Regions from separate parts of the Quadrisphaera sp. KR29 genome, predicted to be linked through region 1. Evidence: predicted binding sites of a transcription regulator. Region 1 holds the regulator's gene; the other holds the start of a gene.
The links. Region 1 encodes HrcA, which represses chaperone genes, less so after heat shock. Its sites were predicted from a motif close to GNTNGCACTCGGNNNNNCCGAGTGCNANC; they were not measured.
Positions count from the first base shown of each region.

Region 2: the regulator HrcA is predicted to act here: its motif matches at 4,260-4,288, upstream of groES (co-chaperone GroES).

Region 1 is NZ_JBQXXG010000010.1:17,871-31,859, forward strand. Features, by position in the region: gene ACUN9U_RS10590 (transglutaminase family protein) at 1-682, shown strand, start outside; gene ACUN9U_RS10595 (amidase family protein) at 694-2,478, opposite strand; gene lepA (translation elongation factor 4) at 2,804-4,696, shown strand; gene ACUN9U_RS10605 (GNAT family N-acetyltransferase) at 4,698-5,219, opposite strand; gene ACUN9U_RS10610 (MOSC domain-containing protein) at 5,352-5,999, shown strand; gene ACUN9U_RS10615 (GNAT family N-acetyltransferase) at 6,013-6,600, opposite strand; gene hemW (radical SAM family heme chaperone HemW) at 6,675-8,012, shown strand; gene ACUN9U_RS10625 (DUF4870 domain-containing protein) at 7,990-8,649, opposite strand; gene ACUN9U_RS10630 (DUF3097 family protein) at 8,774-9,667, opposite strand; gene hrcA (heat-inducible transcriptional repressor HrcA) at 9,911-10,960, shown strand; gene dnaJ (molecular chaperone DnaJ) at 11,049-12,185, shown strand; gene ACUN9U_RS10645 (Gmad2 immunoglobulin-like domain-containing protein) at 12,246-12,824, opposite strand; gene ACUN9U_RS10650 (HIT domain-containing protein) at 12,938-13,285, shown strand; gene ACUN9U_RS10655 (glycoside hydrolase family 15 protein) at 13,310-13,989, opposite strand, start outside.
Region 2 is NZ_JBQXXG010000002.1:316,356-330,344, forward strand. Features, by position in the region: gene ACUN9U_RS03315 (sodium:calcium antiporter) at 1-341, opposite strand, end outside; gene ACUN9U_RS03320 (hypothetical protein) at 618-830, opposite strand; gene add (adenosine deaminase) at 966-1,952, opposite strand; gene ACUN9U_RS03330 (nucleoside hydrolase) at 1,949-2,911, opposite strand; gene ACUN9U_RS03335 (THUMP-like domain-containing protein) at 2,925-4,214, opposite strand; gene groES (co-chaperone GroES) at 4,429-4,722, shown strand; gene groL (chaperonin GroEL) at 4,842-6,452, shown strand; gene ACUN9U_RS03350 (WhiB family transcriptional regulator) at 6,609-6,941, opposite strand; gene ACUN9U_RS03355 (MerR family transcriptional regulator) at 7,273-8,316, shown strand; gene ACUN9U_RS03360 (response regulator transcription factor) at 8,419-9,012, shown strand; gene guaB (IMP dehydrogenase) at 9,108-10,628, shown strand; gene ACUN9U_RS03370 (GuaB3 family IMP dehydrogenase-related protein) at 10,697-11,845, shown strand; gene ACUN9U_RS03375 (glycerol-3-phosphate dehydrogenase/oxidase) at 11,918-13,633, opposite strand; gene ACUN9U_RS03380 (sugar-binding transcriptional regulator) at 13,732-13,989, opposite strand, start outside.

The DNA.
Region 1 (13,989 bases):
CGACTACTGGGGCTCGCAGGTGACCGTCTTCGAGGTGCACGAGCCGCACTCGGAGCTGGCGGTCACCGCGACCTCCACCGTGGAGGTCGACAGGCCGACAGCGCCCGTGCCCGGCGGCGGCTGGGAGGTGCTCCGCGACCCGCGCGCCGTCGACGAGATGGTGGAGCTGCTGGCCGCCTCCCCGGCCACCCAGCCCCCCGCGGAGCTCGCCGAGCGCGTGCAGCGGCTGGCCGCCTCCGGCGCCGCGCCGGACGACCTGGCCGCTGAGGTCTGCTCCCTGCTGCACCGGGAGGTCCGCTACGTGCCGGGCGCCACCGGGGTGGCCTCCCACGCCGCCGACGCCTGGCGCGAGCGCGCCGGCGTCTGCCAGGACCTCGCCCACCTCGCGCTGGGCGCGCTGCGGCTCGCGGGCGTGCCGGCCCGCTACGTCTCCGGGTACCTGCACCCCGACCCCTCGGCGCCGGTGGGCGCCACCGTCTCGGGGGAGTCCCACGCCTGGGTGGAGTGGTGGACCGGGGACTGGTTCGGGTGGGACCCCACCAACGACGTGCCGCCCGGCGACCGCCACGTGGTCGTCGCCCGCGGGCGCGAGTACTCCGACGTGCCGCCGCTCAAGGGCGTCTACGCCGGGACCGCGCCCTCGGAGATGGTCGTCAAGGTCGACATCACGCGCCTGGCCTGACCCGCGCCGGCTCAGCCGGCGGTGGGGAGCAGGCGCGGGGCCCTGCGGGCGTCGACGACGGCCTCGAACGCGGCGGCGTAGCCGAGCACGTCGACGTCGTCCCACTGCGCGCCGGTGAACGTGACGCCCACCGGGAGCACGTCGCCGGGGCCCGCGAAGCCCGCGGGCACGGTCACGGCCGGGTACCCGGCCACGGCGGCCGGCGTGGAGGTGGCGTAGACGAAGGCCGGCGGCTCGCCGTCGGTGTTCTGGTAGCTGAGCAGGTCCGGCGGCGTGCCGGTCAGCGAGACGACCGCCGCGAGGTCGTCCTGGTCACCGGGTCCCTGGGCGAGCGTGGTGTCGATCGACGCGCGCGCCAGCCGCCGGGCGTCCGCGCGGGCGCTGGCGACCTGCGGGGAGTCCGCCCCCGGCCCGGAGGCGGCGTCCTCGAAGGTCTCCTGACCGAACAGCGACAGCTCCACGGGGTCGGCGGCGTTGATCGCGATGAGGTCGCCGAGGGTCCTCGGCTGCCCCGGCGCGAGGCCGGCCAGGTAGGCGTCGACGTCGCGGGCGAACTCCGGCGCCAGGGCCAGGCCCTCGCCGGCCCCGACCGCCTCGGTGTCGGGCAGCTGGACGGGCACCAGCGTCGCGCCCGCCGCCTGCAGCGCGGCGACGGCGGAGGCGTAGACGGCCTCGGTGGCGTCGTCGACGGCGGCGGACTCCTCCTCGGTCAGCGTCCAGTACCCCAGGCGCGCTCCGGCCAGGGAGGGCCCGTTGCCCTCCACCAGGCGGCCGAAGGAGGTGTCCACGCCGTCGGGGCGCGCGGTGGTCGCGGCGTCGGCCGGGTCGACGTCGTCGAGGGCCTCCATGGCCAGCGCCGCGTCGACGGCGTGGCGGGCCAGGAGCCCGGCGGTGTCCTGCTCCAGCGACAGCGGCACGACGCCGGTGCGGCTGACCACGCCCAGGGTCGGCTTGACGCCCACCACCCCGTTGGTGGCGGCGGGGCAGACGATGGAGCCGTCGGTCTCGGTGCCGATCGCGATCTGCGCCAGGGAGGCGGCCACGCCCGCTCCGGACCCGGAGGAGGAGCCGCAGGGGTCCCGGTCGAGCGCGTGGGGGTTGCGCGTCTGCCCGCCGACGCCGCTCCAGCCGCTGGTGGCGGACGTGGAGCGGAAGTTGGCCCACTCCGACAGGTTCGCCTTGCCGATGACCACGGCGCCCGCGGCCCGCAGCTGCGCGGTGAGCGAGGCGTCGGGCGCGAGGTTGCCCGCCAGCGCCCGCGAGCCCGCCGTGGTCGGCAGCCCGGCGGAGCCGATGTTGTCCTTGAGGAGCACCGGCACGCCCTCCAGCGGGCTGCGGGCGCCGTGGGCGGCGCGGTGGGCGTCGCTGGCGCGCGCCTGCTCCAGCGCCGTGGGGTCGAGCGCCAGCACGGCACCGACCTGCGGGTCGACGTCGCGGATGCGCTGCAGGTAGGCGGCGGTCAGGCCCTCGGCGGTGAGCTCGCCGGCCTCGATGCGCCGCTGCAGCTCCGGGACCGTGAGCGGGTCGAGGTCCAGCCGGGGCACCTGCAGCCCCGCGGCCTGCGCCGCGGCGAGCAGCTCCCCCGCGCGGGCGGGGGCCGCGGTGCCGGTCCGGGCGGGCTCGGCGGCGGTGGGACCGCCGGCCCCCGCCAGGTCAGCGGCTGCCGCGTCGGCCGCCGGGGGCGCGGTGGGGTCGAGGTCCGCGGCCGAGGCGGACAGCGCCCCCGCGGGCAGGACCAGCGCGGCGGCCAGGGCGGAGGCGGCGGCGCGCGGTGCTCGGCGGACGGGACGGGGCACGGGAGCCTCCCAGGGTGCTGTGCGCCGGCTGGTGCGCAGCCGGGCGCCTCGGGTGGTTCGTCACCGTACGGGTGGTCCGTCCCGGTGTCTCCCTGTGCCTCCCCGTGGCTCCCGGTGCCTCCTGCGTCCGCCGGGTGCTCGGAGGACCGGCCCCTTGCGCGTGACGACCCGGTCACGCGCAAGGGGCCGATCCTCCGAGCACGGCGCATGGCGCACGACGCACCCCGGCGTCCGCAGGGCCGCGCGAGCCGCGCAGGGAGGGCTGCCGCCGCCGGAGGCCGGCGGGCGCACCGGCGCGGACCCCGCTGCGTGGGAGCATGGGCCGGTGCCAGCGTCCCCCACGTCGTCGTCCGCCGGGCTGGCGGGCATCCAGCCCGCGTCCACGGCGCCGGAGCGCCTCCGCAATTTCTGCATCATCGCCCACATCGACCACGGCAAGTCGACCCTGGCCGACCGCATGCTGCAGATCACCGGCATCGTCGACGACCGCGCCATGCGCGCGCAGTACCTCGACCGCATGGACATCGAGCGCGAGCGCGGCATCACCATCAAGAGCCAGGCCGTGCGCATGCCGTGGGCGCCCCGCACCGGCGCGCTCGCGGGCCAGGCGCACGCCCTCAACATGATCGACACCCCGGGCCACGTCGACTTCACCTACGAGGTCTCCCGCTCGCTGGCCGCCTGCGAGGGCGCCGTGCTGCTGGTCGACGCCGCCCAGGGCATCGAGGCCCAGACGCTGGCCAACCTCTACCTGGCGATGGAGAACGACCTCGCCATCGTCCCGGTCCTCAACAAGATCGACCTGCCGGCGGCGCAGCCGGAGCGCTACGCCGAGGAGCTCGCGGGCCTGGTCGGCGGTGACCCCGCCGACGTCCTGCGGGTCTCCGGCAAGACGGGCGTGGGCGTGGAGGCGCTGCTCGACAGGATCGTCGACGTCGTCCCCGCCCCGGTGGGAGACCCCGCCGCCCCGGCGCGCGCCATGATCTTCGACTCCGTCTACGACACCTACCGCGGCGTGGTCACCTACGTCCGCGTCGTCGACGGCGTGCTGCGCCCCCGCGAGCGCATCGCGATGATGTCGACCCGCGCCCAGCACGACCTGCTGGAGATCGGCGTCTCCAGCCCCGAGCCGACCCCGTCCGAGGGCCTCGGCGTCGGCGAGGTGGGCTACCTCATCACCGGCGTGAAGGACGTCCGCCAGAGCCGCGTCGGCGACACCGTCACCTCCGCCGCGCGCCAGGCCGCCGAGCCGGTCGGCGCCTACGAGGACCCCAAGCCGATGGTGTTCTCGGGCCTGTTCCCCATCGACGGCTCGGACTACCCGCTGCTGCGCGACGCCCTGGACAAGCTCAAGCTCAACGACGCCGCCCTGGCCTACGAGCCCGAGACGTCGGTGGCCCTCGGCTTCGGGTTCCGCTGCGGCTTCCTGGGGCTGCTGCACCTGGAGATCACCCGCGACCGCCTCGAGCGCGAGTTCGGGCTCGACCTCATCTCCACCGCGCCGTCGGTGGTCTACGAGGTCACCCTCGACGACGGCCGCGAGGTCACCGTCACCAACCCCAGCGAGTACCCCGCGGGCAAGGTCTCCGAGGTCCGCGAGCCGGTGGTCAAGGCCACCGTGCTCACGCCGAGCGACTACATCGGCACGGTCATGGAGCTGTGCCAGCAGCGCCGCGGCGAGCTGCAGGGGATGGACTACCTCTCCGAGGACCGCGTGGAGATGCGCTACCGCCTCCCGATGGCGGAGATCGTCTTCGACTTCTTCGACGCCCTGAAGTCGCGCACCCGCGGCTACGCGAGCTTCGACTACGACGTCGACGGCGACCAGGCCGCCGACCTCGTCAAGGTCGACATCCTCCTGCAGGGCGAGCAGGTCGACGCCTTCAGCGCCATCGTCCACAAGGACAAGGCGTACGCCTACGGCGTGATGATGGCCGGCAAGCTGCGCGAGCTCATCCCGCGCCAGCAGTTCGAGGTGCCCGTGCAGGCCGCGATCGGCGCGCGCGTCATCGCCCGCGAGACCGTCCGCGCCATCCGCAAGGACGTCCTGGCCAAGTGCTACGGCGGTGACATCACCCGCAAGCGCAAGCTGCTGGAGAAGCAGAAGGAGGGCAAGAAGCGCATGAAGATGGTCGGCCGCGTCGAGGTCCCCCAGGAGGCGTTCATCGCCGCGCTCTCCACCGACGCGCCGACGGGCAAGGACGCCGCCAAGAAGTGAGTCAGCCGCAGCGCGCGGTCATCGCGCGCTGCGGTCCGGCGTCGCCGCCCAGGTACCTCCCGACGTCGGCGAACCCGGCGCGCGCGTAGGCGCGCAGGCCGGCGTGGTTGCGCTCGTTGACCGTCAGGACGACGATGCGCGCCTCCGGCGCCACGGCCGGCGCCAGCGCCACGACCGCGCGCGCAGCGGCGGTCCCGAGGCCGCGGCCCTGCTGGCCCGCGCCGATGACGAAGGACCGCAGCAGCACCGCGGCGGCCGGGTCCTCGCCGGCGGCGGTGAGCAGCCCGGCGAGCTCGGCGTCGGCGTCGCGGGCCGCCGCGCCGGCGTGGAGCACCCCGGCGCCGACCACGACGTCGTCGTCGACCACGACGAACGGCGTGCGCGCCGGGTCGGCGAGGGCCAGCGGGAAGGACTCCGCCGGCGGGAGGGCGAACCGGCGCTGCTCGGGGCTGGTCTGCAGGCCGGACGCCGCGGCCAGCAGCGCGCCGTCGTCGGGTGCCACCACCACGAGGCGCACTGCCACGCCGCCATCCTGCCCCGCGGTGTCGGAACGCTGCCGCGAGGTGTCGGAACCGGGCCCGGGTTCCGACGGGTGGTGGCGCAGTTCCGACAAGTCGGGCCCGCTCGCCGCACCGCCCGGGGAGGATCGGGTCCTGTGGGCACCCTCCTCGCCGTCTGCCGCGTGCACCAGCTGCTGCCCGACGACGGCACCGTGGGCGTCACGGCCATCGACAAGCGCCCCGTGCAGGGTCCGGTCAAGGTGCTGGCGCTCGGCGCCCACGGCGACGTCCAGGCCGACAGGTACGACCACGGCGGACGCGACAAGGCGCTGTACGCCTACGCCCAGGAGGCCGCCGACCGGTGGGCCACCGAGCTGGGGCGCGAGGTGCCGCCGGGGCTGTTCGGGGAGAACCTGCGCACGGCCGGGGTCGACGTCGACGGCGCCGAGGTCGGCGAGCGGTGGCGCATCGGCTCCGGGGAGGCAGCCCTGGAGGTGGAGGTGACGATGCCCCGCACCCCCTGCGCGACGTTCGCGCGGCGCATGGGGGAGCAGCGGTGGGTCAGGCGGTTCGCCCGCGCCGGCGCCCCGGGCGCCTACCTGCGGGTCGTCCGGCCCGGCACGGTCGCCGCCGGAGACGCCGTGGAGGTCCTGTCGCGCCCCGGGCACGGCGTGGGCGTGGCCCGCTGGCTGGTCGAGGCCGACCCCGCCGACGCCCGCACGCTGCTGGCCTGCGCGGCCGACGGGGAGCTCGACCTCGCCCCGGACCTGCTCGACCTCCTGGTCGTCGTCGCCCGGCGCTGACGGCCCCGCCCGGTCAGCGCGGCTGCAGCGCCGCGACCATGACCACCTGCGGGTCGGCGGCCTGCGCCAGCCACCGGGCGCCGCTGTCCGCGAAGCCGGCCCGGGCGTACGCCGTGCGCGCCGCGGCGTTCGACTCGTGCACGCACAGCACCAGCAGCTCGGCCTCCGGCTCCAGCGCGTGCGCCAGCGCCCGCGCCTGGCGGGCCGCCGCCGTCCCGTACCCCCGGCCCTGGTGGTCGTGGCCGACGTAGAAGGCCCGCAGCAGCAGGCCCCGACCGGGGTCGTCCAGCAGGTGCTCGAGCTGGCCGTGGCGGTCCAGGGTGCCGAAGCCGACCACCCGCCCACCCCCGCCCGTCCCCGGGTCCGGGTCCGGGTCCGCGAGCACGGCGAAGGGGACCCGCAGCGCGTCCGCGCTGGCCGGGGGGTAGGTGCGCGAGGCCGGCAGGCAGTACCGGTCCTGGCCCGGTCCGGGCCGCAGCGCCAGGACCTCCGCGAGCAGCCGCGGGTCGCTCGCCGCCGACAGCGGCTCCAGCCTCACGCGCGGCAGCGGCCCGCCGGTCTGCGCCCCACCGCGTCGTCCAGCACCGCGTCGTCCAGCCACGTCCCCATCCCAGCACCGCCACCCGCCCGCTCGCGCTCCGCCCACCCGCGGCGGGGGTGCGACCATGGACGGCGATGAGCCCCGCCCTGCCCGACGGCGACCCCGCCCCCGCCGACGGGCTCCTGCCACCGTCGGCGCAGGCCGGCGCCGGCGCCCGCGACCTCGGCGTCTACCTGCACGTCCCGTTCTGCCGCGTCCGCTGCGGCTACTGCGACTTCAACACCTACACCGCCGCCGAGCTCGGCCCGCCGGAGCTGCCCGGCGCCTCCCAGGCCGGCTACGCCGGTGCGCTGGTCGAGGAGGTCGCGCTCGCGGCCCGCGTGCTGGAGGCCTCCGGCCTGCCCCGCCGGGAGGTGTCCACGGTCTTCGTCGGCGGCGGCACCCCCACGCTGCTGCCCGCCGCCGACCTGGCCAGGGGCCTGGACGCCGTGCGCGAGCACCTCGGCCTGGCCGCCGGCGCCGAGGTCACCACCGAGGCCAACCCCGACTCGGTCACCCCCGCCTCCCTGGAGCAGCTCGCCGCCGCTGGCTACACGCGCGTCAGCTTCGGGATGCAGTCGGCGGTGCCGCACGTGCTCGCCGTCCTGGAGCGCACCCACGACCCGTCCCGCGTGCCGCAGGCCGTCCGCTGGGCGCGCGAGGCCGGCCTGGCCGTCAGCCTGGACCTCATCTACGGCGCACCGGGGGAGTCCCTGGCCGACTGGCGCACCAGCCTGGAGGCGGCGCTGGCCTGCGAGCCGGACCACCTGTCCGCCTACGCCCTGGTGGTGGAGGAGGGGACGGCGATGGCCGCGCGGGTGCGCCGCGGGGAGCTCCCCCTGCCCGACCCCGACGACGAGGCCGCCCAGTACGAGCTGGCCGACGCCGTGCTGCGCGAGGCCGGCTACGGCTGGTACGAGGTGAGCAACTGGGCGCGCACGCCCGCCGACGCCTGCCGCCACAACCTCGCCTACTGGCGCGGGCAGGACTGGTGGGGCGCCGGCCCCGGCGCCCACAGCCACGTGGGCGGGGTGCGCTGGTGGAACGCCAAGCACCCCGCCGCCTGGGCGCGCCGCCTGGCCGCCGGCACCAGCCCCGCGGTGGGCCGGGAGGTCCTCGACGACGACGCGCGCTCCGTGGAGGCGGTGCTGCTCGGCGTCCGCCTGGCCGAGGGGCTGCCCGCCTCCCTGGTGCCGCCGGCGGGGCTCGCGCAGGTGCCGCGCCTGGTCGCCGACGGTCTGCTCGAGCCGCCCCCGGGCGACCCGGCCGACCCGGTGCGCCCCGGACGCGGCGGCACCCCCGACCGCGACCAGCCGCGGCTGCGGCTGACGCTGCGGGGGCGCCTGCTGGCCGACGCCGTCGTCCGCGCCCTCCTCGGCTGGGAGGGCCAGGACGACGGCGTCGCCGAGGTCACTTCACGAGCCGCCAGTTGAGCGGGTAGCGGTAGTCGACGCCCTGGTTGGCCCTGACGGCCGCGATGATGACGAAGACCAGCGCGACCAGCCCCAGCGGCACGTAGAGCAGCGCCCCGAGGCCGAGCGTGACGACGGTCACCACGCCGAGGGCGAGCGCGACGATGTTCACCAGGATCTGGAAGTTCAGCGCCTCCGCCGACTGGCTGCGGACGAACTGGCCGCGCTCGCGCAGGACCAGGTAGATCACCAGCGGCCCGACGAAGGTCAGCCCGATGAGGGAGCTGGCGATGGCGGAGACGTGGGACAGGCAGGCCCACAGGCGCTGGTCCTGCGGGGTCATCTCCGCGCCCTGCTGGTAGGCGGGCTGGTAGCCCTGCTGGTACGGCTGCTGGCCGTAGCCCTGCTGGCCGTAGCCCTGCTGGTACGGCGGCTGCTGGGCGTACCCCTGCTGGTACGGCGGCTGCTGGGCGTACCCCTGCTGGTACGGCGGCTGCTGGGCGTACCCCTGCTGGCCGCTGCCCTGCTGGTGCGGCGCCTGCTCGCTCCCGGAGGCCTGCTCGCCGTAACCGCGGCCGTACTGGCCGTACTGGGGCGGGGGCACCTCCCCGGACTGCGGGTCGGTCTGGTCGGACGGCCGACCGGGCTGCTCGGACACTTCTCCTCCTCGGGGCCCGGGGCGGGTCCGGGGGCCCGCCACCAGCGTCTCGGAAACGAGCCCCCCGCACCAGCGCCACACGCCCGGACGGACCCGCTCCCCGCCGTCGTCGCCCCACGGGCGCTCAGCGGTCGAGCTGGTCGCCGGTGACGAAGTCGATGAGCTCCTCCACCCGGCCCGACAGCGTCGGCTCCAGGTCGGCGATCGTGCGGACGCTGGCCAGCACCCGCTGCCAGCCGCGGGCGAGGTCGGCGGGGGTCTCGCGCGGCCAGCCCAGGGCCTCCAGGACGCCCTCCTTCCACGGCCGCCCGCGGGGGACCACCGGCCACGCGCCCAGGCCCAGGCGCGCGGGCCGCACGGCCTGCCAGACGTCGACGTAGGGGTGCCCGACCACCAGCACGTGCTCGGCGGCGCCCGGGGCGGCGCGCAGCGCCTCGGCCACGAGCCGCGTCTCCTTGGACCCCGTCACGAGGTGGTCCACGAGCACCCCGACCCGCCGGCCGGGCCCGGGACGGAACTCCGCGACGGCGGCGGCCAGGTGGTCCACGCCCTGCAGGCCCTCCACCACCACGCCCTCGACGCGCAGGTCGTCGCCCCAGACCTTCTCGACCAGCTCGGCGTCGTGCTTGCCCTCCACCCAGATCCGCGACCCCCGCGCCACGCGAGCGCGGGCGCCCTCGACGGCGAAGGAGCCGCTGGCGGTGCGGCCCGGGCGCAGCGGCGCGGCCCCCGAGGCGGTGCGGGCGGCCGGGGGCGGGGCCACCGGCGGCACCAGCACCACCGGCCGGCCCTCCTCGAGGAACCCGGCGCCGAGGGGGAAGCTGCGGGTGCGGCCCTTCCAGTCCTCCAGGACGACGACGCGCACGCCGCCGGCCTTCTCCACCCGCACGACGGCCCCGCTCCACCCGGTCTCGACGTCCTCCACCACCAGGCCCGGGGCTGCGGGGACCTCGCGGCTGGCGGTGCGGGCGCGGCGACGCCCGCTGGCCGGGTCGGTGACGGTGTCGCCGCGGCGCAGCGGCTCGCGGGCACCCCACCCGCCGTACAGCGGCCCGGAGCTCGCCGGCGCGCCCGGGGAGGGAGCGGGGGACGGGGCGCGCCGGCGCGGGGGCGTCGGGGGGGTCGGCACCCGCGCGACGCTACCTGCGGCCGCTGCCCGACGGCGTAGGATTGGCACTCCGCACCCGTGAGTGCCAGGCGCACCAGGCCGCCGCGCCGCCTCGCGCCACGACGCACCACCGACGAGCAGGGAGGACGCACCGTGACCGAGCCCCGGCGCCTCGCCGTCCTGCGCGCGATCGTGGAGGACTACGTCGCCACGCGGGAGCCGGTCGGCTCCAAGGCCCTGGTCGAGCGGCACGCCCTGGGCGTCTCGCCGGCCACCATCCGCAACGACATGGCAGCGCTGGAGGAGGAGGGGCTGATCGCCCAGCCCCACACCAGCGCCGGCCGGGTGCCCACCGACAAGGGCTACCGCGCCTTCGTCGACGGGCTGCCGGCCGTGCGCCCGCTCTCACCGGCGGAGCGGCGGGCCATCGACAGGCTCCTCGGCGAGGGCGGCCAGCCGGTCGACCTCGACGACGTGCTCGAGCGCACCGTGCGCGCCCTGGCGCAGCTGACCCACCAGGTCGCCGTCATCCAGTACCCCTCCCTGGCGCGCGCCCGCGTGCGCCACGTCGAGCTGGTGCAGCTGGCGCCGCGACGGCTGGTGCTGGTGCTCATCACCGACAGCGGACGGGTGGAGCAGCGCTCGGTGGAGGTGCCGCCGGAGGCCCCCGAGGTGGCCGCGGACCTGGTCAGCGAGCTGCGGGGCCGCTTCGGCGCGGCCACCGCCAGCCGCCGCGCCGACGAGGCGGTGGCCGCCCTGGACGGCGTGGTCGCCACCGTGTCCGCGGCCCGGCCCGAGGACGCCGCCGCGGCGGCCGCGGTGGCGGCTGCGCTGCGCTCCGCCCTGGACGCCACCCGCGACGAGCGCATGGTGCTGGCCGGCACCGCCAACCTCGTGCGCGGCGCGGGCGGCTTCTCGGCCTCGGTCGCCCCGGTCCTGGAGGCGATCGAGGAGCAGGTGGTGGTGCTGCGCCTGCTCGCCGAGATGGCGGACGACCCAGCCAGCGGCGTCTCGGTGCGGATCGGGCGGGAGATCGTGCACAGCGGCCTGTCCGACGCGGCCGTGGTCGCCTCCGGCTACGGCTCGGGCGGCGAGGTGGTGGCCCGCCTGGGCATCCTGGGTCCGACGCGCATGGACTACCCCACCTCGATCGCCGCCGTCCGCGCCGTCGCCCGCTACCTCAGCAAGGTCCTGGCGCGGTGAGCCGCCCGGCTGCCCGCGCCCTCCCGTCCGCACCTCCGTCCGCGGGCCCGCCCCGACGGACCCCCCGACTCCTCAGGAGCGTCTGACCGTGCCGACCGACCACTACGCCGCCCTCGGCGTGCCCCGCGACGCGAGCACCGAGGACGTCAAGAAGGCCTACCGCAAGCTCGCCCGCCAGCTGCACCCCGACGTCAACCCCGACGCCGGCGAGCGGTTCAAGGAGGTCTCGGCCGCGTACGAGGTGCTGAGCAACCCCGACAAGCGGCGGGTGTACGACGCGACGGGCAGCTCCGGCGGGCCCGGCGGCTTCGGCGGCGGCGGGTTCGGCGCCCAGGGCCAGCCCTTCGACCTCGGCGACCTGTTCGGCACCTTCTTCGGCGGGGGCGGCGGCGCGGCGCGCGGCCCGGTCTCGAGGGCCCAGCCCGGCCAGGACGCGCTGATCCGCCTCGAGGTCGACCTGGCCGAGGCCGTGTTCGGCGCCGAGCGGGAGATCACCGTGGACACCGCCGTGGTCTGCCCCACCTGCGACGGGAACTGCGCGCAGCCGGGCACCCAGGTGCGCACCTGCGACGTCTGCCACGGGCAGGGCCAGGTGCAGCGCGCCGCCCGCTCGCTGCTCGGCCAGGTGCTCACCACCTCCCCGTGCCCCGCGTGCGGCGGCTACGGCACCACCATCCCCGACCCCTGCAACGAGTGCGCCGGCGACGGCCGGGTGCGCCGCCGGCGCACCCTGACCATCCGCGTGCCCGCCGGGGTGGACACCGGCACCCGCATCCAGCTCTCCGGGCAGGGCGAGGTCGGCCCCGGCGGTGGTCCGGCCGGCGACCTCTACGTCGAGGTGGTCCAGCGCCCCCACGACCTGTTCACCCGCCGCGGGGAGGACCTGCACGCCACCCTGCCGGTGCCGGTGACCGCCGCCGCCCTGGGCACGGTGCTGGAGATGGAGACCCTCGACGGCCCGCGCGAGGTGGAGGTGCGCCCCGGCACGCAGCCGGCCGAGGTGGTCACCCTGCGCGGCCTGGGCGCCGCGCGGCTGCGCTCCGGCGGCCGCGGTGACCTTCACGTCCACATCGACGTGCAGGTGCCCCGCGGCCTCGACGAGGAGCAGGCCGACCTGCTGCGCCAGCTGGCCCGCCTGCGCGGCGAGGAGCGGCCCGAGGGCCGGCTCTCACCGGCCTCCGGAGGGGTCTTCTCCCGCCTCAAGCGGGGCTTCTCCGGCCGCTGAGGCGCGCCGCCCGGCCGGGCCACCGGCCGGGCCCCCGGCTCGGGCAGGTCACCTGCGGGGTCAGTCGACGTAGAAGGTGACCCTGGCGGGACCCTCCTCGAGCTGCCCCTCGCCCCCGGACTCGTCGGGCGCCCACACCTCGGCGGTGCACGGGGTGCAGGTGCCCGCCTGCACGGTCTGCGGGATGGTGAACTCCCCGACCTCGCCGTTCGCGCCGGCGTCGGTGTAGCCGTCGGTGAGGACCGTGCCGTCGGCCTGGGTGATGCGGAACAGCAGGGTGCCCTCGAAGGCGGTGCCGCGCCCCACCACCCCCATCGGCCCCGCCGGGAGCCGCTCGCCCTCGACGGGGGCGGTGATGACCACGGACGAGGACAGGCCGGTGCCCGTGGCCGCCGGGCCGGGCGCGGCGGCGGCGGTGGTGCCGGCCGTGGACGCCGCGCTGCCCGCGGAGGTGGCGGAGGACGACGACGGCGGGGCCGACGCGGAGGACGAGCCGCTGGCCTCGCCGCCGACGGGCTCCGTCTGCGGCGACGCCTGCTGGCCGCACCCGGTCAGCAGCAGCAGGACCAGGGCAGCGGAGGGGGCGGCCGCGCCGGCGGTGGTGCGGCGCGCACGCCGGGGTCGGGGCTGGGCTGGCATGCCTCGTTGATACCGCCCCCGGCGGTGCCGGCGGGGGCGAACGCGCCGAGCCGTCCGCCGGGCCGTCGGCCGAGCGCTCGCCCCGGCGGCGGCGCGGTGGGTACCGTCGCGGCGTGCCCCAGGACCCCGACTGCGTCTTCTGCCGCATCGCCGCCGGCGACGTGCCGGCCACCGTGGTCGCGCGCACGGACCGCGTCGTCGCCTTCCGCGACCTCGACCCGCAGGCGCCGCTGCACGTGCTCGTGGTGCCGGTCGACCACCACCGCGACGCCCCCGCGCTGGCGGCGGCCGACCCACCGCTGCTCGCCGAGCTGGTCGCCACGGGCGGGCGGGTGGCCGCCGAGCTGGGCGACGGCCAGTTCCGCCTGGTCTTCAACACCGGCGCCGGCGTCGGCCAGAGCGTCTTCCACGTGCACGGGCACGTGCTCGCCGGGCGGCCGATGAGCTGGCCGCCCGGCTGAGGCCGGCCGGGGCCGCCCGCCGGGTCAGCGGTCGCCGCCGCCGCGCCGGTCGCCGTCGTCCTGCCGGTCGCCGTCCTGCCGGTCACCGTCCTGCCGGTCGCGGTGCTCGTGCACCGTCACGGCCGCGTTGACCAGCGCCAGGTGGCTCAGCGCCTGCGGCAGGTTGCCCAGCCAGTGGCCGGTGGCCGGGTCGACCATCTCGGCGAGCACCCCGACGTCGTTGAGCACGGTGTCCGGGCCCTCGACCAGGGCGTCCATGAGCTCTCGCGCCTCGGCGCCGCGCCCGCACAGCTGCAGCGCCGAGACCATCCAGAACGAGCACGCCACGAAGGCGCCCTCCTCCCGCTGCGCCCCGGTGTAGCGGTGCAGGTGCGGCCCGCTGCCCAGCTGCCGGCGCAGCGCGTCCAGGGTCGAGCTCATCCGCGGGCCCCTGTCGAAGCCGCTGACGGCGTGCAGCAGCACCGACGCGTCCAGCTCCTGCGTGCCGGGGTACCAGGTGTAGGCCCCCAGCTCCTGCGACCAGCAGCGCTCGGCCACCCAGTCGCGGATGAGCTCGGCCTCCGAGCGCCAGCGCGCCGGGTCGCCGGGGACCATGCCCAGCTCGGCGAGGTGCACGGCGTGGGTGAGGGCCTGCCAGCAGCCCATCTTGCTGCTCGTGTAGTGCCGCGCGGTGTGCAGCTCCCACATGCCGGCGTCGGGCTGGC
Region 2 (13,989 bases), on a different contig from region 1:
GGCTGGGCGGCCAGCGCGGGGGCGTCGGCCCGGCGCGCCGCCCGCCGGTCCACCAGCAGCACGACGCCGACCACGGCGTACGCCAGGCTGCCGACCACCAGCGGGCCGCCCAGCGCTGCGCCGACCCCCACCTCGGCACCGGACTCCTCGGAGCCGAAGAGCACGGCGACGAGCGTGACGACGCTCTCGGGCAGCGCGGTGCCCGCGGCGGCCAGCACGGTGCCCACGGCGGCCGAGCCGACGGCCATCCGCACGCCCAGCCACTCCACGGCGTTGACGAACCACTCGCACGCCAGGTAGATCAGCACGGCGCAGCCGAGCAGCAGGACGAGGGTGAGCAGCACGCGGTGCCTCCGCAGCAGGCGCGCCGCGCCCTCTCGGGCGCAGCGGGCGGGCGGCGAGCCGGGGACCCCGCAGGGCCCGCGACCAGCTCACCGCCGTCGGTCAGGTCGAGTCGTGGTGGCCCGCGCGGCGGGCCCGACACGACGCTACCGGCCGCCGGCGGGGGCGCCAAGCACTTCGGCCACCCGAAAAACAGGTCACTGACCTGGGCGAACGCGCCCGGGGGCTTCGGTCGCCCGAAACCCGCGGCTCTGCGGGGCCGCGCCGGGGCGGGGTCAGGAGCGCAGCGCCGCAGCCCACTCCGGCGCTGCGCGCTCGACCTCGGCGCGGGCGCCGGACAGGTCGGCGGGCTCGCGCAGGACCCGCGGCGGGCGCACCCGCAGCCGGGGGCGCAGCCCGGGCAGCGCCGCGGACACCGCGACGGCCAGGGCGAGCAGCAGCACCGGGGCGGCGAGCGCGAGCAGGAGCGCGGCGACGGCGGTGGGCACCGGCGGGCCCCCTTCCTCGGCAGCGCGGGCGGCACCAGCGCCGCCCGGGGTTTCGGTGGTCCGAAACTACCACCGGCCGCGCGCGGTCGCAGAGGGGTCGCCTCGGCGTCCCCTGGAGCCGCCGGGGGTGGGGCCTCAGCTCGTCAGCCACGCCTCCACGCGCTCCAGCGCACCGCTCACCAGTGCCGAGGGCGCGTGCGCCGCCGCCTCGATCCCGCTGCGCGCCACCGCCGCCAGCTGCGCGTCGTCGAGCCCCAGCGCGGTGCGGCAGGTCTGGTACTCCTCCAGCAGCCCGGGTCCGAAGAGCAGGGAGTCGTCGGGGCCGACCGAGCAGGCCACCCCGGCCTCCAGCAGCCGGGCCAGCGGGTGCTCGGGCAGCGAGGGGACCACGCCGAGCAGCGCGTTGGAGGTGGGGCACACGTCCAGGCAGACCCGCTCGGCCGCGAGGCGCTCCACCAGCGCGGGGTCCTCCAGCGCCCGCACGCCGTGGGCGACGCGACGGGCGCCGAGGTCGTCCAGGGCCGAGCGCACGCTGTCGGGCCCCAGCAGCTCCCCGGCGTGCGGCGCGGCGACCAGGCCGCCGGCCCGCGCCACCGCGAAGGCGCGGGCGAAGGGCGCCGGCGGGCCGAGCACCTCGTCGTGGGCCAGCCCGAAGGACACCACGCCGCCCTCGGCGCGGGTGACGGCCAGCTCCGCGAGCGCCTCGGCGTGCTCGGGGGGCAGCACGCGGATCGCCGTCACCATGAGCCCGAAGCCCACGCCCAGGCGCGCCGCGGTCGCGCGCCCCTCGTCCAGCGCGACGTCCAGGACGAGCCCCGAGTCACCCAGCAGCGGGCTGTCGTAGTGCGGCCACAGCTGCGGCTCCACCCACACCGCGCCGTCGGCGGCGGCGTCCTCGACCACCTCGCGCACCACGCGGCGCAGGTCGGCCTCGGACCTCACGCAGCGCGCCGCGGCGTCGTAGAGGCCGGCGAAGGCGGCGAAGGAGCCGTAGCCGCGCGTCGCCGGCACCGGGACCCCGTAGCCGGCCGCCAGCTCCGCCAGCGTGGAGGGGCGCATGCAGCCCTCCAGGTGCACGTGCAGGGAGGCCTTGGGCAGCAGGCGCAGGTCGCGGGTGCTCACGCCGCGCGCCGGCAGGCCGCGAGGACGCGGCGGACCACGGCCTGCGCCGCCGCGGCGGCGTCGACCCCGACGGCCACCCGCACGGTGCCCGCCGGGTCCGGGACGTGCACCGCCGCGCCGCGGGCGTCGACCTCCACCCGCCCGGGCGGACCGAGCTCCAGCACACCGGGCTCGACGAGCAGCAGCGCGGTCACCGGGTCGTGGGGGACGCCCCACGGCTCGTCCCACAGCTCCCACCACTGCCGCACCTGGGCCGCCAGGGCGGCGCCCAGGGGGCCGGCGGCGGCGATCCGCTCCACGTCGCCGGTCTCCAGGCGCACCTGCTGGGTGACCTCCAGGCCGACGACGAGGGTCGGGGCGCCGCACGCGAGCACCTCGGCGGCGGCGACGGCGTCGCTGCGCAGGTTGTGCTCGGCCTCGAGCCGCCCGTCCTGCTCGCGGGCGCCGTCCCAGCGGCCGCCCATGACCACCAGCGAGCGCAGGTCGGCGGCCAGCCCCGGGTGGCGCCGCAGCGCGGTGGCCACCTGGGTGAGCGGGCCGATGGCCAGCAGGTCCACGCCGCCGCGGTCCGCGGCCGCGGTGGCCGCCAGCCAGTCGGCGGCGTCCTCGGCGGCGCCCGCCCCGGGCGCGGGGGGCGTCGTGGGCGCCGTCGCCAGGTCGCCCAGCAGCGTCCCCTCGTGCCCGGCCCACCAGACCTCGGCGCCGGACAGCGGTGCGCCGGCGCCGGCGCGCACGGGCAGGCCCCCCGGCGCGCCCGGCCCGGGCGCCCCGGCCAGCTCGAGCAGGCGGGAGGTGGCGCGGGCGCGCAGGCCGGTGTCCCCGTAGACGGTGGTGACGCCCAGCAGCTCCACCTCCGGGGAGCCGAGCAGCAGGGCCAGGGCCAGGGCGTCGTCGACGTCGCTGCCGAGGTCGGTGTCCAGGGCCACGCGCCGCCGCCCGGTGGTGTGTTCCGTGCTCACGCGCCCCAGCCTGTCAGCCCGCGGTGAGGGCCGGGGCGGGCGCGGCCGGGCGGCACAGCAGGACGTGCTGGCGGCCCGCCACGCGGGTGAGCACGAGGGTGGCCCGGTGCGGACCCGCCAGGCGCAGGGAGCGGCGCAGCTGCTCCACGTCGACGGCGCTGCCGCGCTTGAGCACCTCCACGGCGCCCACGCCGCGGTCGCGCAGCCGGGTGCGCAGCGCCTTCAGCCCGAAGGGCCACACCTCCTCCACCGCCAGGGCGCGCGCCAGCGGCGTGCTCACCAGCCGGTCGGAGGTGACGTAGGCGATGGTCGGGTCCAGCAGCGACCCGCCGACGAGCGCGGCGACCTGCCCCACCAGCCCGGAGCGCACGACCGCGCCGTCGGGGTCGTAGAGGTAGGCACCGACGCCGTCGGGGGAGGCGAGGGCCGGGGGCACGGGCAGGTCGGCGTCGTCCAGGAGCGTCGCGGCGCCGCCGCGCCCGGGGGAGCGGAGCACCAGGGCGCTGGCGGCGCGGCCCGGGCGGGCCAGCGGCCCGAACCAGCAGACGGCCTCGACGACGTCGCCGTCGACGGAGACCCACTGCACCTCGGCGGGCAGGCCGGAGCCCGCGGCGAGGTCGCGCGGCACGCCCGGCGCCAGCTTGGCGCCCGTGGCCGGCACGCGCCGGGCGACGTCGAGCACGGTGCTCCACGGGGGCGAGGCGCGGTGGGGGTCGAGCACCCGGCGCCCGGCCGCGGTGCGGCGGGCGGGGTCGAGCCACGCGCCGTCCACGCCGGCGTCGCGGCCCAGCTCGGCGACGACGTCGAGCACGTCGGCGCGGTGCACCTGCGCCTCCGGCCAGTGGCGCAGGTTGACGGTGGCGACGGCAGCGGTGGCCTCGTCCCGCTCGACGGCGAGCACGCCCAGCCCCAGGGAGGCCAGGGCCATGGCGTCCCCGCCGATCCCGCAGCCGAGGTCGGCCACGCGGGTGCACCCGGCGTCGCGGAACCGCTGCGCGTGGTGGGCGGCGACCTGCAGGCGGGTGGCCTGCTCGAGGCCCTCGGCGGTGAGGAGCATGCCGGCGGCGAAGGGGCCGAACTTCGCCTCGGCGCGGGCGCGCAGGCGCGACTGCGTCAGGGCGGCGGCGACGACGGCGGGGTCAGCGCCCTCGGCGCGCAGGCGCTCCCCGAGCGCCATCGCGGCGTCGGGGCCGCCGTAGGGCGGCAGGGCCTCCAGCAGCGCCCACCCCTCGGGGCGCAGCAGGGGCGCGACGCTCGCGGCCGAGGGCGAGGGGGCGGGCTCGCCGGCGGGTCCCTCGTGCACGCGAGGATCCTCCCAGCACCCGGGCAGCGCCGGGCGGGGGAGGCGGCTGGCACTCGGGTTGACCGAGTGCTGACGCCCTCACTAGTGTCCTTCTTGGCACTCTCCCCGTGAGAGTGCCAGCGCCCGAGGCTGGAGCGGCACCCGCGACGACGCCCCGGCCCACCGGCGCGCGCACCCGTCCGTTCCGCACCACCAGCGAAGGGGAGGTCCGCCCGTGTCGGTCTCCATCAAGCCGCTCGAGGACCGCATCGTCGTCAAGCCCCTCGACGCCGAGCAGACCACCGCATCCGGCCTCGTCATCCCGGACACCGCGAAGGAGAAGCCCCAGGAGGGCGAGGTCCTCAGCGTGGGCCCGGGCCGCATCGACGACAACGGCAACCGCGTGCCGCTCGACGTCAAGGTCGGCGACAAGGTCATCTACTCCAAGTACGGGGGCACCGAGGTGAAGTACGGCGGCCAGGAGCTGCTCGTGCTCTCCGCGCGCGACGTGCTCGCCGTCGTCGCCTGAGCGCGGCACCGCAACCTCTGATCGACCTCTGATCACGGCTCGCCCCGGCGGCCCCACCGCCGTCGGGCGGGGGCCCCGGGGCGTTCGCCGTCCCTGAACCAGCCACCAGGAAGAAGGACATGGCCAAGCAGCTGCAGTTCGACGAGAACGCCCGCCGCGCGCTCGAGCGCGGGGTCGACGCCCTCGCGAACGCCGTGAAGGTGACCCTCGGCCCCAAGGGCCGCAACGTGGTCATCGACAAGAAGTGGGGCGCCCCCACCATCACCAACGACGGCGTGACCATCGCCCGCGAGGTGGAGCTGGACGACCCCTACGAGAACCTCGGCGCCCAGCTCGCCAAGGAGGTCGCCACCAAGACCAACGACGTCGCGGGCGACGGCACCACCACCGCGACCGTCCTGGCGCAGGCCATGGTCAAGGAGGGCCTGCGCAACGTGGCCGCCGGCGCCAGCCCCGCCGGGCTCAAGCGCGGCATCGACAAGGCCGTCGACGCGGTCTCCGAGCAGCTGCTCGCCACCGCCCGCGAGATCGACGACAAGGGCGAGATCGCCCAGGTCGCCACCATCTCCGCGCAGGATTCGGGCGTCGGCGACCTGCTCGCCGAGGCCTTCGACAAGGTCGGCAAGGACGGCGTCATCACCGTCGAGGAGTCCAGCTCGATGACCCTCGAGCTCGACTTCACCGAGGGCATGCAGTTCGACAAGGGCTACATCTCGCCCTACTTCGTCACCGACTCCGAGCGCATGGAGGCCGTCCTCGAGGACGCGCACGTGCTGCTCTCGCAGGGCAAGATCAGCTCCGTCCAGGAGCTCCTGCCGCTGCTGGAGAAGGTCCTGCAGACCTCCAAGCCGCTGTTCATCATCGCCGAGGACGTCGACGGCGAGGCCCTGTCCACGCTCGTCGTGAACAAGATCCGCGGCACCTTCACCGCCGCCGCCGTCAAGGCCCCGGCCTTCGGCGACCGCCGCAAGGCGATCCTGCAGGACATCGCCATCCTCACCGGCGCCCAGGTCGTCAGCCCCGAGGTCGGCCTCAAGCTCGACCAGGTCGGCCTGGAGGTCCTCGGCTCGGCCCGCCGCGTCGTCATCACCAAGGACGACACGACGATCATCGACGGCGGCGGCGACGCCGACGCCGTGGCCGACCGCGTGCGCCAGGTCAAGGCGGAGATCGAGAACACCGACTCCGACTGGGACCGCGAGAAGCTGCAGGAGCGCCTGGCCAAGCTGGCCGGCGGCGTCTGCGTCATCAAGGTCGGCGCTGCCACCGAGGTGGAGCTCAAGGAGAAGAAGCACCGCATCGAGGACGCCGTCTCGGCGACCCGCGCGGCCATCGAGGAGGGCATCGTCGCCGGCGGCGGCTCCGCCCTCATCCAGGCCGTCTCCGCGATCGACGCCCTGGAGCTCACCGGCGACGAGGCCACCGGCGCGCAGATCGTGCGCCGCTCGGCCGCCGAGCCGCTGCGCTGGATCGCCGAGAACGCGGGCCTGGAGGGCTACGTGGCCGTGGAGAAGGTGCGCGGCCTCGACGCCGGGCACGGCCTCAACGCCGCCACCGGCGAGTACGTCGACCTCGTGGCCGCGGGCGTCATCGACCCGGTCAAGGTCACGCGCTCCGCGCTGCGCAACGCCGCCTCGATCGCGTCGATGGTCCTCACCACCGACACCCTCGTGGTGGACAAGCCCGAGGAGGAGGCCCCCGCGGCCGCCGGCCACGGGCACAGCCACTGAGCGACCCGCCCCACGGCGCAGCCCCCCGGACCTCGCGGTCCGGGGGGCTGCGTCACGTCGGGGCGCTGCGGCGTCCAGCGGGTCCGCCGGGGACGACGAGGGCCCCGGACCTGCTGGTCCGGGGCCCTCGTCCGTCGGCGTCCGCCGCCGGTGGCGTCAGCCGACCTGGGCGATCCGGGTCTCGGCGACCACCGGGTTGGGGGTGCGGCGGGAGCGCTGGGCGGCGTAGATGCGCTCGCGGTCGTCCTCGGTGAGGCCGCCCCACACGCCGTAGGGCTCGCGCACGGTCAGGGCGTGCTGGCGGCAGTCCTCCACCACGGGGCACGCGGAGCAGATGGCCACGGCGGCGGCGTCGCGGTTGCGGCGCGCTGGGCCGCGCTCGCCCTCGGGGTGGAAGAACAGGTTGGTGTCGTGCTCGCGGCACGAGCCCTGCAGCTGCCACTCCCAGATGTCGGCGACGGGGCCGGGGAGGCGGGAGATCTCAGCCATGGGGTCCTCCGGGAGGCTCGGTGGTGCGTGGTCGGGGTGGTGCGGGTGGTTCGCAGACGTCGGGTGCAGCGCGCGGGTGGTGGCCGCGCGCAGCGGGTGTGGAACGGCTCCCCGCGGGGTACCCCCTGCTCAGAGCGTCCTCGCGGCCGCTCCGGGCTCAACGGGGACGACACTACAACCGCTTCAGGGGTTGTTCAAGGACCTGGGGCTGGGCCGTTCGTGTGAACGGCGGCCGGCCGGCCCCGCGGGCCAGCGCGCAGAGGACCGGAGGGTGCCCTGGAGGGGCGCCGGCGCGGTGGCGACGCCAGGGCCGCCCGACCACACTGGCGGGGTGCCCACCCCCGACGCCGCCCCCTCGGGCGTGTCGCTCGGCGTCGCGGCCGCGGCGCGGCGCCTGGGGGTCGCCCCCGCCACCCTGAGGACGTGGGCCCGCCGCTACGGGCTGGGCCCGAGCGAGCACGAGTCGGGCTCCCACCGCCGCTACACCCCCGAGGACCTCGCCCGCCTGGTGGTCATGCGCCGGCTGACGCTGGAGGGGGTGCCCCCGGTCACCGCCGCCGCCTCCGCGCTGGCCACGGACCCCAGCGACGCCGCGCTGGCGCTGGCCGCGGGCGGGGCCGACGGCGCCGGCGGCCCCGACCCGGACGAGCCCGACGAGCGGGTCACCACCGGGGACGTGCCGGCCGTGGTCGCCCTGGCCGGTGACCTGGGCGTGTGGAGCGCCGTGCTGCCCGCCGACCGCACCCCGCTCACCCGCCGCCCCTCTCCCGCCGGCCAGGGGGCGCTGCAGCGCGCCGTGCTCGCCGGGGACGCCCCCGGCGCCGCGGCGGCCGTCCTGGCCGCCTGCTCCTCCAAGGGACCGCTGCGGGCCTGGGAGGAGGTGGTCGAGCCCGCCCGCCAGGCGCTCGGCCGCCGCTGGGAGGCCACCGGCCCCGGCGTCGACTCCGAGGTCCTGCTCACCGCCGCCACGCTGGAGGCGCTGCGCGCCCTGCGCCGCCCCCCGGAGCGCACCACCGCCGTCGTCCTGCTCGCACCGGCGGAGGGGGAGGCCGACGCGCTGCCCCTGCACGTCCTCGCGGCCGCCGTCGCCGCCCGCGGGGTGCGCCCGTGGGTGCTGGCCCCCGGCCTGCCGCGCGAGGCGGTGGCCGCCGCGGTCCGCCGCACCGGCCCTGCCGCGGTGCTCGTGCACGCCCAGCGCCCCGTGGCCGACGCGGGAGCCCAGCTGGCGCCGCTGCCGCGCCTGCGCCACCCCGCCCGGCTGGTGCTCTCCGGGCCCGGCTGGGACGGGACCGACCTGCCGGAGGGCCGCGCGGCCCTGCGGGCGCCCGCGCTGGCCGGGGCCCTCGAGGTGCTGCTGGAGGCGACCGAGGCCTAGCGCTCAGGTCGGCGCCTCCCGTGCCGATGACACCTCCAGGACAGCCGACCGCACGGGTCGGCGCACACGGAGGTGGCGAGAGTGTCTGCGACGGCGACGGTCATGGTCTGCGACGACTCCCCGCTGGTGCGGGAGAACCTGCGACGCGCCGTCGCGGGGGTGGCCGGCGTGGGGCGCGTCATCGGCGCCAGCTCCGGTGAGGAGGTCCTCGCCCGCTGGCCCGTCGAGCGCCCGGCGCTGGTGCTCATGGACGTCCGCATGCCCGGCATCGGCGGCGTCGAGGCCGCCCGCCGCCTCCTGGCCCGCCACCCCGGCGCCGGGGTGCTCATGCTCACCGTCGCCGAGGACGTCGAGGGCGTGGCCCGCGCCGTCTCCGCCGGCGCCCGCGGCTACGTCGTCAAGGACGCGACCCGCTCGGAGCTGGTCGCCGCCGTCATCGGCGCCATGGGGGAGGCCGGTGCGCGCGGCCGCGGCGCCCGCCGCACCGAGGCCGGCGCCGCGCCGGCCCTGACCGAGCGCGAGCTGCAGGTGCTCACCGGCATGGGCGAGGGCCGCAGCAACGCCGAGATCGGCAAGCAGCTGTTCCTGTCCGAGGACACGGTGAAGACCCACGCGCGCCGCCTGTTCCGCAAGCTGGACGCCGCGGACCGCGCCCAGGCGGTCGCCAAGGGCTTCCGGCTGGGCATGGTCCACTGACGCCCCGCTGAGCCCCGCGCCGCGGGCCCCGCACCCCCGGGGTGCGGGGCCCGCTCGCGTCCTGCGGCCCGCGCGGCGGCCCCTACGATCGAGGGGTGCCGTCCGACGACAGCCTCCTCGGTGCCTCCGCCCTCCCCCTCGACGGCCTCGGCCTCACCTTCGACGACGTGCTGCTGCTGCCCGGGCAGAGCGACGTCGTCCCCAGCGCCGCGGACACGGCCTCGCGGGTGTCCAAGCGCGTGGAGGTGGCCGTCCCCCTGCTGAGCTCGGCCATGGACACCGTCACCGAGTCGCGCATGGCCATCGCCATGGCGCGCCAGGGCGGCCTGGGCGTGCTGCACCGCAACCTGTCCCCCGAGGAGCAGGCCAACCAGGTCGACCTGGTCAAGCGCTCGGAGTCGGGCATGGTCACCGACCCTGTGGTCTGCCCCCCCGAGGCCACCCTCGACGAGGTCGACGCGCTGTGCGCCCGCTACCGCATCTCCGGGGTGCCCGTGGTCGACGAGGGCGGCCACCTCGTCGGCATCGTCACCAACCGCGACCTGCGCTTCGAGACCGACCGCTCGCGCACCGCCGGCGAGGTCATGACGCGGATGCCGCTGGTCACCGCGCCGGTGGGGACCTCGCCCGAGGACGCGATGGCGCTGCTGGCCAAGCACAAGGTCGAGAAGCTGCCGCTGGTCGACGGCGGCGGCCGGCTGCGCGGGCTGATCACCGTCAAGGACTTCACCAAGCGCGAGCAGTACCCGCTGGCCACCAAGGACGAGGCCGGCCGCCTGCGCGTGGCCGCCGCCATGGGCGTCTTCGAGGGCGCCTGGAAGCGCGCCATGCTGCTGGTCGAGGCGGGCGTCGACGTGCTCGTCGTCGACATGGCCCACGGCCACTCGCGCGCCGTGCTCGAGATGGTCGCCGCGCTCAAGGCCGAGCCGGCCGCCGCGCACGTCGACGTCGTCGGCGGCAACGTCGCCACCCGCGCCGCTGCCGCGGCGCTGGTGGAGGCGGGCGTCGACGGCGTCAAGGTGGGCGTCGGGCCGGGCTCGATCTGCACCACCCGCGTCGTCGCCGGCGTCGGGGTCCCGCAGGTGACCGCCATCGCCGAGGCCGCGGCCGCGTGCCGCCCCGCGGGGGTGCCGGTCATCGGCGACGGCGGCCTGCAGTACTCCGGTGACATCGCCAAGGCCCTCGTGGCCGGCGCGGACACCGTGATGCTCGGCTCGCTGCTGGCAGGCTGCGACGAGAGCCCGGGCGAGCTCGTCTTCATCAACGGCAAGCAGTACAAGTCCTACCGCGGCATGGGCTCCCTGGGGGCCCAGCAGACCCGCGCGGGCGGCCGGGGCTTCTCCAAGGACCGCTACTTCCAGAACGACGTCGCCGCCGCCGACCAGTTCGTGCCCGAGGGCATCGAGGGGCAGGTGCCCTACCGCGGCCCCCTCGCCGCGGTGGCCCACCAGCTGGTGGGGGGCCTGCGGCAGTCGATGTTCTACACCGGGGCGGCCACGGTGCCCGAGCTCAAGGAGCGCGGCCGCTTCGTGCAGATCACCTCCGCGGGGCTCAAGGAGAGCCACCCGCACGACGTCCAGATGGTGCTCGAGGCGCCCAACTACAGCGGCCGCTGAGCGGCGCCGCACCGCCAGCACCCGCCGACCAGCACCCGCCGACCAGCACCCGCCGACCAGGAGCCCCCATGGCCTACGAGATCGAGATCGGGCGCGGCAAGCGCGGCCGCCGCGCCTTCTCCCTGGACGACGTCGCCGTCGTCCCCAGCCGCCGCACCCGCGACCCGGAGCTGGTCAGCGTCTCCTGGCAGATCGACGCCTACCACTTCGCCCTGCCGGTGCTGTCGGCTCCGATGGACTCGGTGGTCAGCCCCGAGACCGCCATCGCCATCGGCCGCCTCGGCGGCCTGGGCGTGCTCGACCTCGAGGGCCTGTGGACCCGCTACGAGGACCCGCGCCCGCTGCTCACCGAGATCGCCGGGCTGGAGGGCGAGGGCGCCGGCAGTGCGCAGGCAGTGACCCGCCGCATGCAGCAGATCTACAGCGCCCCCATCGACCCCGACCTCGTGGCGCTGCGCCTCAAGCAGGTCCGCGACGCCGGCGTCGTGGTGGCCGGGGCGCTCTCCCCCCAGCGCACCGCGCAGCTGTGGAAGACCGTGGTGGACGCCGGCGTGGACCTCTTCGTCATCCGCGGCACCACCGTCTCCGCCGAGCACGTCGCCGGCGACGACGGCGGCGCCCCGCTGAACCTCAAGCAGTTCATCTACGAGCTCGAGGTGCCCGTGGTGGTCGGCGGCGCCTCGACCTACACCGCTGCGCTGCACCTCATGCGCACCGGCGCGGCGGGCGTGCTGGTCGGCTTCGGCGGGGGAGCGGCGCACACCACCCGCGGGGCGCTCGGCATCCACGCCCCGATGGCCACCGCCATCGCCGACGTCGCGGCAGCGCGCCGCGACTACCTCGACGAGTCCGGCGGCCGCTACGTGCACGTCATCGCCGACGGCGGCATGGGCCGCTCCGGCGACGTCGTCAAGGCCGTGGCCTGCGGCGCCGACGCCGTCATGCTCGGCGCGGCGCTGGCCCGCGCGGCCGAGGCGCCCGGAGGGGGCTGGCACTGGGGTCCCGAGGCCCACCACGGCGACCTGCCCCGCGGGCGCCGGGTGCGCGTGGGCACCGTCGGCTCGCTCGAGGAGATCCTCCTCGGCCCGGGCACCACCCCCGACGGCACCACCAACCTGCTCGGGGCGCTGCGCCGGGCGATGGCGACGACCGGCTACTCCGACCTCAAGGAGTTCCAGCGCGTGGAGGTCGTCGTCAGCCCCTACCAGCCGACCTGACCCTCCACCGCCACCGCGGTCGTGGGCGACCGGCCACCGGGAGTGGCCGATCGCCCATGACCACCGAGGGGGCTAGGCGTTGAGGAGGGGCCGGGAGTCGGGCGCCTCGCGGCGGGCGGCGTCGGCGGCCTCGTCGTCGGGCAGCTCCTGGCTGGCGCGCTCGGCCGCCACGCGCTCGCTGTAGCTGCGCACCTCCTCGGCGATGCGGTCGGCGTCCCACCCCAGCACCGGTGCCACCAGCTCGGCCACGGCCTGCGCGGAGCCCACGCCGCGGTGCCCGTACTCGATGGACATCCGGGTGCGGCGCGCCAGCAGGTCGTCCAGGTGCAGCGCCCCCTCGTGGGTGGCGCCGTGCACGACCTCCACGCGCAGGTAGTCCTCAGCGCCCTCCAGGGGCTCGAGCAGGTCGGGCCGCTCGCGCCCCAGGTCGAGCAGCTCCAGGGCCTCGGAGCCGTAGCGGTTCAGCAGGTGCAGCACCCGGTGCTCGGGCACCCCGTAGCGGTGCGCCAATGCGGGGACCTGGTTGACCAGCGCGCGGTAGCCGTCGGCGCCGACCAGCGGCACGTGCTCGGTGACCGAGTCGGGCACGTGCGAGCCGAGGTCGGCCTTGGCGGCGTCGACGGCGTCGGCGGCCATGACGCGGTACGTCGTGTACTTCCCGCCCGCGATGGAGACCAGGCCCGGCTGGGGGCGGGCGACGGCGTGCTCGCGCGACAGCGAGCTGGTGCCCTCGGACTCCCCGGCCAGCAGCGGTCGCAGCCCCGCGTAGACGCCCCGGACGTCGTCGTGCGTCAGCGGGGTGCGCAGCACGGTGTTGGCGTGCTCCAGGATGTAGTCGATGTCGGCGCGGGTGGCGGCGGGGTGCGCCCTGTCCAGCGACCAGTCGGTGTCGGTCGTCCCGATGATCCACCGGGTGCCCCAGGGGATGAAGAAGAGGACCGACTTCTCGGTGCGCAGGATGAGCCCGGTCTCGGAGGCGAACCTGTCGCGCGGGACGACGATGTGCACGCCCTTGGAGGCGCGCACCCGGAAGCGCCCGCGCCCGCCGGCGAGGTGCTGCATGTCGTCGGTCCACACGCCGGTGCAGTTGATGACCACGGTGGCGTGCACGTCGGTGGTGTCCCCGGTCTCCACGTCGCGCACCGTGGCCCCGACGATCCTGTCCCCCTCGTGCAGCAGGGAGACCACCTCGGTGCTGTTGCGCACCACCGCGCCGTAGTGGGCAGCGGTGCGCACCACGGCGAGGGTGTGGCGCGCGTCGTCGGCCTGGGCGTCGTAGTAGCGCATCGCCCCGACGAAGGCGTCCGGCTTCAGCCCCGGCGCCAGCCGCAGCGCGCCGCGGCGCGTCAGGCTCTTGAACCCCGGCACCGAGCGGGCCCCGCCCATGGTGTCGTACATGGTCAGGCCGGCCGCCATGTACGGCCGCTCCCAGATCCGGTGGTTGAGCGGGTAGAGGAAGGAGACCGGCTTGACCAGGTGCGGGCAGATGCGCGTGAGCATGAGCTCGCGCTCCTTGAGCGCCTCGCGCACCAGGGAGAAGTTCAGCTGCTCCAGGTAGCGCAGCCCGCCGTGGAAGAGCTTGGAGGAGCGCGAGGACGTGCCGGAGGCCCAGTCCCGCTGCTCGACCACCGCGGTGCGCAGGCCGCGGGTGGCGGCGTCGAGCGCGACCCCGGCGCCGGTGACGCCGCCGCCGATGACGAGGACGTCGAAGGGCGCCTCCCCGAAGGCCCTCCACGCGCGCTCGCGGTAGTCCGGTCCCAGCGTGCTGTCCTGCGTCGGTGCCGCCATGACGATCGCTCCTTCGCGCCCTCGGTCCACGGGGACGGCGTCCGCCGGGCACCGTCCCGCTGCGCGCCAGGGTAGATCGGCTCGCGGCGGCCTGCCCGTCAGCCGGCCCTGCGGCCCGGGGCCCGCGAGGCCAGCAGCTCCCGGGCGGAGCGCTCGTCCAGCACGAGGTCGGTGACCAGGCCCGCGGCCAGCGCCGCGAGCAGCCCCGGCACCTTGGCCTCGTCCGCGACGGCGCAGATGCGCCGCGGGACGCGGCGCAGCACCGGCGGGACCGGCCCCGAGGAGCGCGCGTTGAGCGGCAGCCCCTCCCACGAGCCGTCGGCGCGCAGGAAGACCGTGCACACGTCCCCGACGGC